DNA from 3 places in the Arthrobacter sp. P1_B4 genome. Region 3 is predicted to be linked to each of the others. Evidence: riboswitches for the same ligand, from Rfam matches in the RefSeq annotation. Region 3 holds a riboswitch; each other region holds the start of a gene.
The links. Region 3 has a riboswitch for cyclic di-AMP ahead of AC1D1W_RS11230 (M23 family metallopeptidase). Riboswitches for the same ligand answer to the same signal wherever they lie in the genome.
Positions count from the first base shown of each region.

Region 1: it holds a riboswitch for cyclic di-AMP, as region 3 does, so the genes downstream of both, AC1D1W_RS10220 (aggregation-promoting factor C-terminal-like domain-containing protein) here and AC1D1W_RS11230 (M23 family metallopeptidase) in region 3, are expected to answer to the same signal.
Region 2: it holds a riboswitch for cyclic di-AMP, as region 3 does, so the genes downstream of both, AC1D1W_RS08880 (hypothetical protein) here and AC1D1W_RS11230 (M23 family metallopeptidase) in region 3, are expected to answer to the same signal.

Region 1 covers NZ_JBFTZW010000021.1:37,562-42,812, reverse strand. Annotated here, with positions in the region: gene AC1D1W_RS10230 (bifunctional glycosyltransferase family 2/GtrA family protein) at 1-933, opposite strand, end outside; gene AC1D1W_RS10225 (hypothetical protein) at 1,140-1,742, shown strand; gene AC1D1W_RS10220 (aggregation-promoting factor C-terminal-like domain-containing protein) at 1,901-2,752, opposite strand; cyclic di-AMP (ydaO/yuaA leader) riboswitch at 2,752-2,911, opposite strand; gene AC1D1W_RS10215 (sensor histidine kinase) at 3,096-4,706, opposite strand; gene AC1D1W_RS10210 (response regulator transcription factor) at 4,728-5,251, opposite strand, start outside.
Region 2 covers NZ_JBFTZW010000016.1:20,023-25,273, forward strand. Annotated here, with positions in the region: gene AC1D1W_RS08865 (DNA alkylation repair protein) at 1-386, shown strand, start outside; gene AC1D1W_RS08870 (cation:proton antiporter) at 445-1,650, opposite strand; gene AC1D1W_RS08875 (hypothetical protein) at 1,647-1,895, opposite strand; cyclic di-AMP (ydaO/yuaA leader) riboswitch at 2,097-2,299, shown strand; gene AC1D1W_RS08880 (hypothetical protein) at 2,307-2,993, shown strand; gene AC1D1W_RS08885 (sensor histidine kinase) at 3,139-4,146, opposite strand; gene AC1D1W_RS08890 (response regulator transcription factor) at 4,139-4,816, opposite strand; gene AC1D1W_RS08895 (DedA family protein) at 4,822-5,251, opposite strand, start outside.
Region 3 covers NZ_JBFTZW010000027.1:11,306-16,556, forward strand. Annotated here, with positions in the region: gene AC1D1W_RS11220 (HNH endonuclease) at 1-211, opposite strand, end outside; gene AC1D1W_RS11225 (NlpC/P60 family protein) at 431-1,201, opposite strand; cyclic di-AMP (ydaO/yuaA leader) riboswitch at 1,497-1,666, opposite strand; gene AC1D1W_RS11230 (M23 family metallopeptidase) at 1,803-2,624, opposite strand; cyclic di-AMP (ydaO/yuaA leader) riboswitch at 2,629-2,843, opposite strand; gene AC1D1W_RS11235 (iron-dependent transcriptional repressor DtxR) at 2,994-3,689, opposite strand; gene serC (phosphoserine transaminase) at 4,035-5,165, shown strand; gene AC1D1W_RS11245 (MFS transporter) at 5,251-5,251, opposite strand, start outside.

The DNA of each region.
Region 1 (5,251 bases), on a different contig from region 3:
CGGTCCGCGGGCGAGGGCCGCGCGCAGGTCGGGAACCGGGATCCGGCCCGAGACCAGGTCCCGGCTCAACCGTGCCATGCCGCGCAAGTCCGCGAGGGCCGTCTGGACGATGTCCACGCTGGAATCCGGGTCGTCGGTCCAGTCCACTGGGACTTCGTGGACGCGCAGGCCGCACTTTTCTGCCAGGACCAGCAGCTCGGTGTCGAAGAACCAGGCGTTGTCCAGCGTGTGCGGAAGCAGTTGCCGGGCCACGTCCGCCCGGATCGCCTTGAAGCCGCACTGCGCGTCACTGAAGTGGGCGCCCATGAGGGCCTGGAGCAGGAAGTTGTAGCTGCGCGAGATGAATTCCCGTTTGGGTCCGCGGACCACGCGGGAGTTGCGGGTCAGCCGCGTCCCGATCGCCAGGTCGGAGTGCCCGGAAATGAGCGGGGCAAGGAGCGGGCCGAGGGCCGCCAGATCAGTGGAGAGATCCACATCCATGTACGCCAGGACCGGTGACGGCGAGGCCAGCCACACCTTGCGAAGCGCGTTTCCGCGGCCCTTTTCTGCCATATGGACCACCGTCACTTCGCGCAGCTCGCGGGCTACCCGTTCCGCGGCCTTGAGCGTTTCGTCGGTGCTGGCGTTGTCCGCCACGGTGATCCGGAAGGAATGCGGGAAGGCGCCGAGCAGGTACGCGTGGAGCCGGCGCAGGCAGGCCTCGAGGTCCCGTTCCTCGTTGAAGACCGGGATGGTGACGTCCAGCAGGGGCGTGCTGGCGCGCGTATCAATGGCCGTGCGCCGGCCGCCGGGGCCGGTCAGCGCCCCGGCGATCGGGCCCGGGACGGGTGCGCCGGCCAGCGCAAGCCCCGAGGGTGCCTCGGGGGCCGCCGGGCCGGCCGGCGTCGCCGTGGAGCGGGGCAGGGTTCCTGTGGCCTGGTCTGTGAATGTCATGGCTCAACTTTCCCGGCGGCCCATATGAAGGCTTTAGGGTCAAGCTGTGCGGGGGCTGTGGAAGTCGGGGCAGCCGGGCGGGTCGGGCCCGGCTACGCACAAAGGGAGCGCGCCAGTATCTGCCGCGGCATACCCGGGGGGCGGCTGGGATAGGCTCTTGGGACCGAAACGAGCATTGATTCCAACTGTAAGGGGCGGGGAATTCCTTGGATCTATTGGGCGGCATGGGCCGCGACGAGCTCCGCATCTTTTCGTGGGTTGCGGCCACCGTCTTCGCGCTTGTGGCCGGCGTCTGGCGTCCGCGCAGGCTTTATTGGACTGCCCTTGGTTCCGTCCTGCTCTTCGCGGCCCTCAACGCGGGTGCCGGGATCTACGTCCTGAACCATTTCGGTGATTCGCGCTGGTCTGCAGGGGGAGAACCGCCGCTGAGCGCTCCGTCGTTTTCCGGGACGCCAGTCGTGGGGCAGTTTCTGGGCCCACTGGACTCCGCTCTGAACGGAGTGGTTGGTGGGGTGAACGAGTTCCTGGCATTCAAGCAGGCACTTCCCGTAGCGCTGGACTTCCTTGCCGCATCCGGCTGGGCCCTGCTGGTGTCGTTCCCGCTTGCCGTTCTCGCCGCCGGCATCAGTTTCGCCGTGGCCAGGCGCCGAACAGCGGACTTCGAGAAATACCGTGCCACCGTTGACCTCCTCAAGGATGAGCTTGAGCAGGTCAAGCGGCAAATTTCTGCAGGGAATGCCGTCTACACGGCACTCCCTGCAGAGGACGAGGTCAATGATGTGCGGCCCAGACTGGCGCGCCGAGGATGATTCAGGTGCGTGCTGGAGTTGGCGTAGGTCCACTTAGCCATGTGGAGGCCGCCAAACCGAGCTGTGAAAAAACCGCCATTCTCGGCTAGCAGTCACACACAGGAGGCCCCGGATCCACGTGGATCCGTGGCCTCCTGTCCGGGCTGGTTAGGGCCGGTTTAGTACCAGTTGTGTGCGTAGTGGAAGTTCAGGGCGCCGCAGGGGGAGCCGTAGCGCGACTTGACGTAGTTCAGACCCCAGTTGATCTGGGTCCGGTAGTTGGTCATGTAATCGGCGCCGGCGCTCGCCATCTTCGAGGCGGGCAGGGACTGGACCACGCCGTAGGCGCCGCTGCTGGCGTTCGTGGCGGTGGTCTTCCAGTCGGATTCCTTGGTCCACAGCTTGTGCAGGCACTGCATCTGGCCGGGTGCCCAGCCATAGCTTCCCAGCTGGGACGCGGCGTAGGCCTGCGCGCCGGCGGGGTCGTCGATTGCGACCGGTGCGGGTGCCGGTGCGGGGGCCGGAGCGGCTGCCGGTGCCGGAGCGGGAGCGGGAGCTGCCGCGGGAACCGGAGCGGGAGCGGGGGCTGCCGCGGGAACCGGAGCAGGTGCGGGGGCTGCCGCTGCTGCCGGCGCGGCAGCAGCTGGGGCAGGGATCAGCGCTTCGGCTGCCTTAACCTCCGAGATCTGGGGAGCCACGTTCTTTTCCGCTGGAGCGCCCGGCCCAGCCACCTGGACCCGCTCGAAGTTGAGCTTGGCCAGCGGGTCGGCGATCGTGGCCGCCTGGCTCGCAACATTCGCCGTGTGGGCGCCCGGCTCTGCCGCCTGGCTGGCGGCGCCGCCACCCAGCAGCAGTGCGCACGCGGCGGTGACGACGGCGGCACGGCGGCCGGTTACACCGAGCCCGGCGGCGAACCGCGACAGGGCGGATGCCTGCTTGACCGGTTCGGCGCGGTGGCGCGACTTGGCTGCGCCAACTGAGCGGGAATGCGAACCGCCGTCAGGGCGTGTTTGTACCTGGAATTCAGTCATGGTGGCCTCTCAACGCCGGCGGAGTTAGCTGTCGGGTTCGGATGAGGTCATCCGGCCGCACGGAACATCACGTGTCGGCTTCACCCCGAGGGCGCATGAAAGCAGAATGCCCGGGAACTCTGGGTCCCCCGCCTCTGCCTGGTCCAGCGGAATCCGGGAAGCGGCAGAGTTTGGCGTCCGTCCGGATATGCGGCACCGATGGCGGCGCACGCTAACGACGCTACAGGACCTGGCCGCTTAAGTCACATTTTGGTAACAGGAGTCACAGTGCCGGGGTGTCGGGTTGCGCCGGGTTCACGGGCCGGCCGGTCCGGGCCGTTTGCGCCGACGGCGGCCGTTCCGGTTAAGCCGGCGGCGGCGCGGGGGGCAGCCGCACGGCGAACTCCGTGCGGCCCGGCCGGGACGTGACCTCGACTGTTCCTCCGTGGGCCTCCACGATCGACTGGACAATGGACAGGCCCAACCCGCTGGTGCCCTCGGACGTCGGCGCGGCGGTCGCCGTGCCGTGACCTCCGCGGCTGCCGGAAACGGCGCCGGAGGACGAGCGTGCGGGAGCCCCGGACCCGACCCTCGCCGTCGCGACGGCAGAATCGGCGGGGACGGCTGCGGGGTTCGACGCCGGATTGGTGCGCGAGGCGTCGGCCCGGGCGAAACGGGCGAAGACCCGGCCGATAAATTCCGGGGCGATGCCGCTGCCGTTGTCTGTCACGGTGACCACGGCACTGCCGTCAGCCGAGCGCATAACGCCCGTGACCACCTTGGTCCCGGGTTCCGTGTGCTTGCGCGCATTGGACAGCAGGTTGGCGAGGACCTGGTGAAGCTGGGTCGCATCACCGCGTACCACCACGGGCTCGTCCGGAAGTTCCAGTTGCCAGATGCGGTCCGGGGCCATGACTTTCTCATCGCTGACCGTCTCGATGGCCAGCTGGGTGAGGTCGACGTCGGAGATTTTGAGCGGCTGCCCCTCGTCCAGGCGCGCCAGCAGCAGCAGGTCCTCCACGAGCGTGGTCATCCGCTCGGACTGGCTTTGCACACGGGCGAGGGACCTCTCGCCGTCGGGGGTGAAATGCTCGGTCATCCGCATCAGCTCCGTGTAGCCGCGGATGGCCGTCAGCGGGGTGCGGAGCTCGTGTGAGGCGTCGGCGACGAACTGCCGGACCTTCATCTCACTCTCCTGCCGCGCCTCGAGAGCGTTGGAGACGTTGTCCAGCATCTTGTTCAGCGCGTAGCCCACGCTGCCCACTTCCGTTCCGGGATGGGCAGCCGACGTCGGGACGCGGACCCCGAGCGCCACCTCGCCGGCGTCCAGCGGGAGACGGGAGACGTTGGTGGCGACCTCGGAGAGCTGTTCCAGCGGCTTCATGGTCCGCCGGATCAGGGCCGTGCCGGCGAGCCCGATCAGCACGAGCCCGCCTGCGGACACCACCACCATGGTCCAGACCAGGGAGGCCAAGGTGTTTTGTTTTTCAGCCAGCGGGAGTCCGGTCACAATCACGTCGCCGTACGGTGTACGCGCGGCCGTGAGCCGGTAGGCGCCGGCCGAAAGGCTGCGGTCCACGGACACGCCGCTCGGGGTCAGGGCCAGGAGAACCTTGTTGTCGGAGGGGGAGAGGCTCTTGACCGCGCCGTCCCCGGCCAGGAATCCGGCCCTGCTGACTTCGCCGTCGACTATCCGTGCGTTAAGCGTCCCGACGCCCTGTCCCCGGGCTTCGAGGGGGTCGGGGCGCCTGCCCGAATCGTCCGAGGAGGGCCGGCCGAACTCGCTCGAACGGTGGGAGGCCTGGTCCAGCTGGGTGTCGAGCTGCCGGGTGAGGAAGAGGTCCATGGAGGCGTAGCTGAACAAGCCCACAGCGCCGCAGATGGCCACGAGCAGCGCCATGGCGACCAGGACCAGCCGGGTGCGCAAATGCCACGTCGACGGGTTGCGCCAGTCGTGTCCGGGGACGCGGGTCATGCCGGAAAGTGAGGGCACGGATCAGTCCGCCGGTTTCAGGACGTACCCGGCTCCGCGCACCGTGTGGATCATGGGAGCGTGGTTGGCGTCGACCTTCTTGCGGAGGTAGGAAATGTACAGTTCCACGATGTTCGCCTGGCCGCCGAAGTCGTAGTCCCAGACACGGTCCAGGATCTGGGCCTTGCTGATGACCCGTTTCGGGTTTTCCATGAGGTAGCGCAGCAGCTCGAACTGCGTGGCGGTCAGGTGCATTTCCTCACCGGCCCGGGTGACTTCGCGGGTGTCGACGTTGAGCACGAGGTCTCCCACCACGAGTTCGGCGGTGTCCATGGCGGCCACTCCGGAGCGCTGGACCAGCCGGTGCAGGCGCAGCAGCACCTCTTCCATGCTGAACGGCTTGGTGACGTAGTCATCGCCGCCGGCCGCCAGTCCGGTGATGCGGTCCTGAACGGCATCCTTGGCGGTGAGGAACAGCGCCGGCACCTCAGGCGCGAACGCGCGGATCCTGTTCAGCAGTTCGACGCCGTCGAACCCGGGCAACATCA
Region 2 (5,251 bases), on a different contig from region 3:
CCAACTCCGACCTCACCCGGCTGGAGGGCTTCATCCGGCAGGCGCGGGTGCGGGACCTTGTGGATCCGCTCGCCGTCGACGTCGTCGGACCCCTGGTGGACGGACTCGATGTTCTGGCCAGGGTGCGGGCCGACAGCGTGCTGGACCGGTGGGTGCGCGAGCCCGATGCCTGGCTGCGCCGGGCCGCGCTTCTCTCGCCGTTGCTGGCGCTGCGCGCGGGCGCGGGGGACTGGGACAGGTTCGTCCGGCACGCCAACGCGGTGCTCGGCGAACCGGGCGGCATGTTCGACGCCGACGGCACGGCTGTCCGGGATGCCGTCTCCCGGGTCCTGGCAGAGATGGCAAAGCGGAGGCCGGAGCTGCAATTCACATCCGTTGGAGAATGACGATCCGAACCTTCGCCGCCGGCTCGGCTTTGGTCCGGGCATGTAGACATTCGGACTGTCAGGCCGTCGGACCCCCCGGATCGCCCTGCTCGACGGCGCTGCCGGAATTTCCGGACTTGCCGCCAGCATTTGCCGGGACCGCGAAAGTCCTCGCCGCCCGTGACCCGGCGACTGCGCTCGCGGCTATGGTGACAAGCGCTCCCACCAGCAGGGCCGCGGCCTCGCCTGGGAGCAGGACCTGAAGCTGCGTGCCGATGCTCGCCGCAGCCACCGGTACGCCAAGCTGCGCCGCTGACAACACCCCCAGCGACAGCGGGAGTCCCAGGAAAGCCAGGTCGGCGTGCGCCAGCAGGGCCCCGGCCCCCAGCAACAGGCCGAGGGCCATCATGTCCGGGTGCCCGGCCAGGTCCTTGAGCGTCAGCGATGCACCCAGCCACACGAAGAAGAGCGGACCCAGGAAGCCGTCGCTGAGCGCGAACAGTTGCCGGGCCAGCCGCCGCGGTTCGCCGACCGCAGCCATCACCAGGCCGAAAGAAAAGCCTGCCATCATCACAGACACATTGCTCCACGTCGCGACACCGGCCAGGGTGAAGAGCACGGCCAGCTGGATCCGTAGCTCCAGGGCAAACTTGCGGCTTTCCGAGAGCCGGTGCACGCGCCGACGGATTCCTTGGCGCTCCAGCCAGCGCAAGCCGACAAAGAGCACTACCGCGCACCCGGTCACCGCGAGGACACCCAGCGCCGCCTGGACTGCGTGGGGCGGATCCACCAGGAGCGGCAACGCCACAATGCAGGCTGTGTCGGCAATTGCCACCTGCGCTGTCATAGCGACGACATCTGGCCCGCCGAGGCGCAGGGAATCGACGATTGGAAGCACCAGGGCTGCCGACGAGGACGCCAGCAGCACGACGTAGAGGGGAGCATGTCCAGTCCCGAACAGCAGTCCGATGCCGGTTCCGACCACCACCGCTGCCGCTGCGGCCACCATCGCCCGGCGGGAGCCTTTGCCGAGGGCGCCACGGATGTGCGGATCCCGCACGGGAACGTGGGTGCCTGCCACGAACATCATCAGCGCAAACCCGATATTGGCCAGCAGGGTGAACGTCGGGTCCGCGGGGTCCACCAGGGCCAGCCCTGAGCGCCCGATCGCGATGCCGGCCAGCAGCTCACCCAGCATGACAGGCAAGTGCCAGCGCGCCGGCAGGGCCAGCAGGGGGCCAGCCAGGGCGATGACGGCGATCAGCGCCAGGGACAGGAAGGTCACGGTTCGCGGCGGCCGGCCGGCGCCGGGCCTGACCGCCGTTCCACCACCGCGTAGGCCTTGCCGTCCAGGAAGGCCCAGTCGTTGACAACCATGTACCCGAGCGCGTCCACCCGGTCATTGAGGATGTGCTCGTCGAAACCCCCGTCGCGCGGTTCCGCGTCCCAGGTGCTCACGTGGACGTCCCCGCCGTCGAGGATCAGCAGCTCGGTGTTGACGTCGAAATCCTCTTGGGGCTGAGTGCTCAACTGGCAGATGGCGACACAATGGCTGTTCATTTTCGGGCCTCCGCTTCCGGTGGTGCTGATGGCATCATCCTATGTTCGGAAACGGCGCCGCCCTATGGGCAAATTGCGGCCCGGCATCATGGCTCCGTTACCTGAATGTGACTTTCGGGTGCGGTTCGCGCTACGGTTGATGAGTGCCTGTTGTCTCCGATACGGGCGCTCCCCAGCCGATTGCCTAACTCTGCCGCGGCCCGGGGGTAACTCGCATCAACGTCCGGCAGAGACGGGGAAACCACTTTTGACCTGCTGATATGCAGGTCTTGGGGTGAAGCCGCACAGTGCCCGCAACGACGGGCCCGGGAGTGYGGCCGGGTGCCTCCCATCCGAATCCGACAGCTCACCTCGCAGGCATTGGGAGAGGCTACATTTTTCATGACTTCAGTCAATACTTTTGCGCGCCATGCCGCCGTCCTCGCCGCCGCATCCGGCCTGGTCCTGACCAGCGGAATGGCGGCCAACGCCGCCACCGCCCCCGTGCAGCGTGACTCTGCTCCGGCGTCGAACGTCGACATCGCCGGACAGGTCAGTGCCCCCGTCAGTGCCGATTCAAACGTCAAGATCAGCTTCGAGCGCCCCGCAGTGGATTCTGTTGCCGCGCCGGTCATCGAACAGCCCGTCGCGCCGGCTCCGGCTCCCACTGCAGCCCCGGCGGCGGCGCCCAAGGCTCCGGCCAAGCCGGTCATCCAGGTGCAGGCCGCTCCGGCAGCAGCTCCGGCAGCAGCGCCGGCCGCGGCGCCCGCGGGCGGACGCAACGCCATCATGCTCTCGGCCGCCTACAGCCAGGTGGGCATCACCCAGGACTGCACTGCCATGGTGGAAAAGGCCCTTGGCGCCGCGGGTAAGCCCGTTGGCGACATCGGTCCCCGCGCGTTCCTTGGCCTTGGAACCGTTGTAGCGACGCCGCAGCCCGGTGACATGGTGGTCCAGTCCGGCCACGTCGGCATTTACGCCGGCAACGGCCAGGTGGTCAGTGGCGGCATGAACGGCAAGAACCAGACCATGGTCCACCCGCTGTCCTGGCTCACCGCGACCGGCGGCGTGACGTTCGTCCGCGCCTAAGCCGCACGGCCCCGACCCGGGGCCAGACAGTCCGGAAAGACCGGCGCTCGAGTTCCCTTGGGGGCAACTCGACCGCCGGTCTTTCCTGTCTCCGCATTCGGGGCTCCGGGATCCCGATGGCATAGCTTTCCCCGGCGCAGGGTCCTCAGGGATTCCCGCTGCCCATGAGCGGAAGCGTCAATTTCATGACGGTTCCCTCGCCGCCCGTCGCGGCCACCTCGACGGTGCCCCCGGCCGCGACGGCAATCTCCCGGACCAGGGCCAGGCCGATGCCAAAGCTCCGCTGTCCCTGTGAGGTGCCGGTGCCGGCCGTCCGCACGAACCGGTCAAAGATCCGGGCCTGATCGACGCCGGTGATTCCGGTCCCGGAGTCCGCCACCGTGATCACGGCGCGCTTCTGCTCGATTGAGGTCGTGATGGACACGCGGCCGCCCGGAGGCGTGTGGGCCAGCGCGTTGTCCGCCAGGGCCAGCACGGCACGCCGCAGCGCATTCTTCTCGATCCGGGCCAGCGGCCGGGCAGCGGCAGAGAATTCCAGGCGCACCTGCCGCTGCTCTGCCACCTGCTGGAGGCTGCCGGCGACGCTGGCGGCAGCGTCGGCGAGGTCGGCAGGGGGCGCGGAGCGGTCCGGGGCCTCCGCGGTTGCCGCGAGGAGCAGTTCGTTGACAATCCCTGTCAGCGTCGCGGCGTCCTCCCGGATCCGGGCCAGGTCGTGGCTTTGCCTGGAGCCGGGCACAGTGTTGCGCTGGGCCAGCTGGATCCTGGTGTCCAGGATGGTCAATGGCGTGCGCAATTCGTGGCTGGCGTCCTGGACGAAACGCCGCTCCCTTGCCAGGGCATCACTGAGGGGACGAATCGCGCTGCGCGCGCTGAGCCACCCGACGATGCCGGCCAGCAGGATTCCCGCTACCCCGGCGATGATCATGGCTTCGAGGACATCCTTGGAATCCAGGTAGGTGTAGGCCGTCCCGGCCGTCGCCGAGCCCGGCACTTCAGGATGGGCCAGTTGGTTCGTGAGGTACAGTGCCGTGGCGGCGAGCAGCCCGAGAACCATGACCGCGCACGCAGCACTGATCCGCACCGCGACCTTGAGGGAAGCCTTGCGCAGGATGGAGTGGTCCGGATTTCCGCCGGCCGGCAAGCCGTCACTCATGGGCTTCGCCGATCTGGTATCCGAGGCCGTGCACCGTGCGGATCACGGCTTTGGAGATCTTCCGGCGCAGGTGATGAACATAGGTATCGATCACGCCGGGCTGTTCCGAGGCGTGGAAGCACGCCGCGAGGAGCTCATCCCGGGTGAAGACGCGGTCCGGTTCCGCGGCAAGGGCTGCCAGCAGCTGGCCTTCCTTTGCGGTCAGTGACACCGTTTGCCCGTAGACAGAACGGACGGAGCGCTGCGTTGGATCCAGTTCCCAGTCCCCGATCGCCACCGGTGTCGGGGCCGGGGGAGTGAAAGTCCGCGTCAGTGCGCGCAGGCGTGCTGCCAGTTCGCCGGCGTCGAACGGCTTGGTCACGTAATCGTTGGCGCCGGCGTCCAGGCCCCTGACTTTTTCGTCGGCATCGCCCAGCGCGGTCAGGATCAGGATGGGCGTGGCAATGCCTTTCGACCGCAAAGCCGTGATGAGGGCGATGCCGTCCATGGCGGGCAGCCCGCGGTCCACCACCATGACGTCCCAGCTCCCGGTCAGCCCGTGGTGGAGGCCGTCGCGGCCGTTGGTGACCAACTGGATCCGGTAGTCCGGGTCCAGGAGCTCGGCGATGAGCGGTCCCAGGACGGCGTCGTCCTCGACGAGCAGCAGGGACGGAAGGTCAGTGGAGGTCATGTCAGCTATTCTTCCGCGGCCATTTCCTCAGTCCGCAGTCCGGCCCCAGGTTCTTCTGCCGTGTCGCCGGCGGCTTTGTCTGCGGCTGCGGCGGCGCGGCGGGAGTTCCGGCGGCGTTTGAGGAGCTGCACCACCCCCGGCACGACGGAGACGAGCACCATGGCCACGACGATGGCGTCGATGTTCCTGGCGATGATGTCAAAATGCCCCAGCCAGGTGCCAAGCATCGTCACGGAGGCCGCCCAGGCGACGGCGCCGGTGATATTCCACAGGGTGAAGGATTTGCAGTCATAGCGCGCGGTCCCGGCGGTCAGCGGAGCAAACGTCCGGACCATGGGGACGAAGCGGGCCAGCACGACGGCGGCCCCGCCGTGGCGGCGGAAGAAGTCCTCCGTGGTGGTCAGGTGCGCTGTCTTCAGGATCCGGGCGTCGTCC
Region 3 (5,251 bases):
GGCTCACCGCAGTCATCGTGTTGTACCTTGGCCGGATGTAGCGGTTCAGCAGGATCACGGACGGGCGGCCCAAAATGTCCTGGGGGCCGACCACGGGGTCGTCCCCTTCGGCCACCACGCTGGCCTTTCCGGTCAGGACAAGGACGAGCGCCCGGCGGAAGGTGATGACCGCCAGCGGTTCATATCCAGCATTCAGAACGAGAGTGCGCATCCGCATACCTCTTCACGGCCGCACCCGCCAGCGGCACGAGGGCCGGCTGCCCTCTGCATGGTCGGGCTATGGATCGACAACACAAGAGTAAACACTCAAGTGCCGGATCACCGAATATTTTTTCACCGGCGCGGTCCTCAGCGCGGAAAGTTCACTGCGCGGCAACGCGAAAGACCCCCGCCTGGAGGCGGGGGTCTTTCGGAATGCTGGGGTTCGTGCTTAGGCGCCGACGCGGATGAAGACCGGGCCGGAGCCGACGTTGACGCTGTACAGCGCGGTGGTGCCGCCGTTCCAGCCGCCGTGCACTGCCATGCCGTTGCCTACGTAGACCGCGATGTGAGCCATGCCCACGCCGCCGTTCTGGTAGTAGGCGAGGTCGCCCGGGCGTGCCTCGGCGGCGCTCACGGTGCGGCCCAGGGACAGGTAACCTGCCGGCCAGCCGTGGTAGTGGATGCCGGCCGCGGCCAGGGCGTTGGTGGCGAGGGCGGTGCAGTCCTGCGCCACGCCGATCTGTGCGTAGGCAGCAGCGGCGATGGTCGCGCCTGCGCCGCTTCCGATGCCCGCGGGGGCCTGGGCAGCGACGCCGCCGCTGACGCCAAGCTCGGTGCCGCCGGCGCGGGTGGCTGTAGCCGTGGCCGTGGCGTCCTGGACCTTCACGACGGGCTTGGGAGCCTCGACGACGGGAGCCGGCGTGGTGGTCACGGCGGGCTTCTCGTAGGAGATCGCGATGGTGGAAGCGGCCGAGATGGTGGCCGGAGCTGCGGACTGGACTTCCAGGGCCGAAGCGGAGGTGGATTCGCGCTGAACATTGGTTTCAGCAGCGTTGGCTGCGATTCCGCTGGTCAGGACCAGACCGGAAGCTGCGGCGATGACCGCGGCCTGACGGCCCATGCCGCCGGCGTTGTCGCCGACAGCCTTAGCAATTACAGCCAGCGAGTTGGTCTTGGTGACCTCGGCGCGGTGCCGTGCAACGTTTGCACGAGTAGTCATTAAGTTCTCTCTTTCGTGATCCTTGGACCGCGCGCTTTCGGGCACGGACTGAGGACGCTCCGGCATCTTGGGGGTACGCCGGATCGCCCCGAAATGGGTTACTTAGCGAAGGGTGTACTGCGAAGACGCGCCAAAAGCGGAAACTGCATGCTGTCCGGGCTCGGTAGCGATTGAGCCTGCGGAACGTGATCCAATCCGGGCGCCGGCAAGGGCGGCACGTGATGTGGATTCCAGCGGGCTCGACAGAGCCTCGCCGGTGCGCATGCGCGCAGAATTGTGGCGTGAAGACACGAAAGTAGCCTCTCCCAATGCCTACGAGGTGAGCTGTCGGATTCGGATGGGAGTCACCCGGCCGCGCTGCTTCCTGGGAAGCTTTGCGACTTAACCCCAAGGCCTTCTTTCGAAGGCCAAAATTGGTTCCCCCGCCCCTGCCAGACGATGTAATGCGAACGGACCTTGAGCGGTGGCAGAGCTAGGCAATCCACTCAAGAGCGCCAACTTCGGAAAAGTTGGCGTGCTTCAAACCCTACAGCAGTCCTGATCCAATGTCACATTCAGATCACGGCGTGTCACAGGAAGTTGAGAGCAGCCCATCGTCTTTTTAGAGCCAGCCGAGCGGGTCAACGACATCGCCGTTGACCATCACTTCAAAGTGGAGGTGGCAGCCCGTGGAGGCGCCGGTGGTTCCGCTCATGGCGACGACGTCACCGCGGAAAACCTTCTGGCCGACCTTGACCGAAGCCGAGGACAGGTGGTTGTACGTGGTCTCCAGGCCGTTGCCGTGATCGATGACCACGCGGTTCCCCCCGCCGAAGGGATGCCAGCCGTTGAAGGTCACGGTGCCGCTGGCGGCCGCGTGGACCGCCGTGCCGCACTGGGCGGCGAAATCCTGGCCGCGGTGGAACTCCCCCGCGCCCCCGGTAATGGGGCTGACACGGTAGCCGAAGGGCGAGGCCGTGACCAGCTGGTCGAGCGGCGCACCCAGGGTGCCGGCCGATGCCGCGCGGGTGATCGTGCCCACAGACTGGGCGCTCAGCAGCTGCTTGAGTTTCCCGTCCGGATCGCCCTTCGTGGTGACGGCCGTGCGGTTGAAGTCGACCTTGGCGGCGGCGGCAGCGGTGACATCCGGCTGCACGGCGGCGGAGAGCGCGCCGGATCCGCCCGGATTCGAAGCCATCACCGGGCTCGTGACGGGGACCGTCACGGTAAGAACCAGACCAGTTGCGGCCAGTGCGATCCCGGCCTTCTGCCCGACTCCGCTTGCCGCGGCAAAGTCCGTGACCTGGCGGAACGGACTGCGACGGCGACGGCGTTCATCGCGGTGCACGTCCCGCGGGCGTTCGGCCGTGTGTGCGACGACGGGACGCGGCTCCGGAGCGGGACCGGTCGCGCGGCGACGGCCCCTGGCGGTCTGGGTGGTCAAGAAGGGTTCCTCTCTGGATGGCCTGCGAAGTTAGCTGTCGGATTCGGGTCAGAGAGATCAAAGACCCGGTCCGCCGTTGCAGGCAGCCACGCACAGAGGCATCCCTAGGGGATCCTTCGGTGGAAGCTGCTTGCCGCTGACGGACTTCACCCCAAGGCTGCCGAAGTAGCAGCCGAAAGTGGTTCCCCCGCCCCTGCCAGGAGGTAGTTCTGCGACTGATCCGCTGGCAGGGCTCGGCTTCGGATCAGGTAACGCTTTGGTATCGGTACTGGGCACTAACTATAGGCGATTAAGCCGCCCGGTAATAAATCCGTAACCGCAATTGTGGACAACTCGTGGGTGGTCCCATGACCGGCGCGTGGTGGCTGGTCAGGCGACTGTTACAAAGACGTGCGCGGCAACCTCGGGCGGCAGCTCCAGGGCACCTTCGATATCGGGGACGCGGACCGAGATGTACTCCCCCACCCGCTCCAGCGAGACCAGCGCGCCAGGCCTGATTCCGCCCTCGTCGAGCTGGGCCAGAAGCTCCGGCTCCACCTGGATCGGCTCCGCGAGCCGATTGACCGTAACCCGGGAAGTTACCCCGTAGCCGGCCATGGCCTCCAGCAGGTTCACGGGCCTGTCCACGGGGGCGCCGTTGGGCACGCCGCCAAGATCCGCAAGCCCCGGAATAGGGTTTCCGTAAGGCGAGACTGTCGGGTGGTTGAGCATCTCGAAGATTCTTCGCTCGACGCGTTCGCTCATGACATGTTCCCAGCGGCACGCTTCCTCGTGGACGTAGGCCCAGTCGAGCCCGATCACGTCCGCGAGGAGGCGTTCGGCCAGACGATGCTTGCGCATGACACCGATTGCACGTTTCCGTCCGATTTCCGTCAGTTCAAGGTGCCTGTCGCCGGAAACAACCACCAGCCCGTCGCGCTCCATCCGGCCGATCGTCTGGGACACAGTGGGGCCGGAGTGGCGGAGCCGTTCGGCGATGCGGGCGCGGAGGGCAACGATGTTTTCTTCTTCAAGTTCCAGAATGGTCCGAAGATACATCTCCGTAGTATCGATCAGATCCGTCATTCAGCTCAGCTCCTCGAGCGCAGTCCTAGCGTCATTCCCACCGTACCGCGTGCGGGATGCATGCAGGATGCGCCCAGGCGGGAACCGCCGTACGTTCGCATGCCAGCCTAGCCTATTTTGAATTACTCCGGATAATCTTTCGATCGACCTGAAGCTATTGTCCCAGCCCCAGCCGGCCGGCCGTCCCCGGCGTCTCAATGACCGGACTATGACAGGCCTTTTTCTGTATCGCCGGGAGCTGTCAGGCAAAATAAGACAGGCAGAATGAAGAGGGGTGTCCGTGGTAGCCATCCCTGCCCGCCACCTCCCAGCCACGCTACGAACCAGCCGAAAATTGGAGCCACTGTGAGCGACACCAGCATCACGATCCCCGCCAACCTCCTGCCCAAGGACGGACGGTTCGGCGCCGGCCCGTCCAAAGTCCGGCCGGAACAGATGGACGCCCTGGCCGCGGCATCGTCGAAGCTGCTGGGGACCTCCCACCGCCAGGCGCCCGTGAAGAACCTGGTCGGCTCGGTGCGCAGCGGCCTCAGCGAATTCTTCCGGGCACCGGAAGGCTATGAAGTGGTGCTGGGCGTCGGCGGATCTACCGCGTTCTGGGACATTGCCAGCTTCGGGCTCGTGGAGAACAAGGCGCAGCACCTGTCCTTCGGCGAGTTCGGCTCGAAGTTCGCTTCCGCCACCAACAAGGCGCCGTTCCTTGCCGAGTCCTCCATCATCAAGGCCGAACCCGGCACCCGCCCCACCGCCCGGGCGGAGGCCGGCGTCGACGTCTATGCGTGGCCGCAGAACGAGACCTCAACCGGCGTTGCCGCCCCCGTCCAGCGGGTGGCCGGCGCCGACGAGCGGTCGTTGGTGCTCGTGGACGCGACCTCGGCCGCGGGCGGGCTGGACGTGGACGTGGCGGAGTCGGACGTGTACTACTTCGCGCCGCAGAAGAACTTCGCGTCCGACGGCGGCCTGTGGCTGGGCCTGTTCTCCCCGGCCGCGCTGGAACGGGCGGCACGGATCAAGGCCGGCAACCGCTGGATTCCCGACTTCCTTGACCTCCAGACGGCGATCGACAATTCCAGGCTGAACCAGACCTACAACACCCCCGCGCTGGCCACCCTGGTGACCCTGGACGCCCAGGTGCAGTGGCTCAACGCCAACGGCGGCCTGGACTTCGCCGCCGGCCGGACCGCGGATTCTGCCGGCCGCATCTACGGCTGGGCCGAAGCGTCCGAATACGCCACGCCGTTCGTGGCCAAGGCCGAGGACCGCTCGAACGTGATCGCCACGATCGACTTCGATGACTCGATCGACGCCGCGGCCATCGCCAAGGTGCTCCGCGCCAACGGCGTCGTCGACACCGAGCCGTACCGCAAGCTGGGCCGCAACCAGCTGCGCATCGCCACCTTCGTGGCGATCGAGCCCGACGATGTCTCGGCACTGCTCGAGTGCATCGATTTCGTCGTGGCGGAACTGAAGAAGTAGCCCTGCGTCCGGCGTCGTCACGGCCCCTGAGGACCTAGGCCGTGACGGCGCCGTCGTCGTTTCAGGTCCGTCCGCCCTGCTATGCC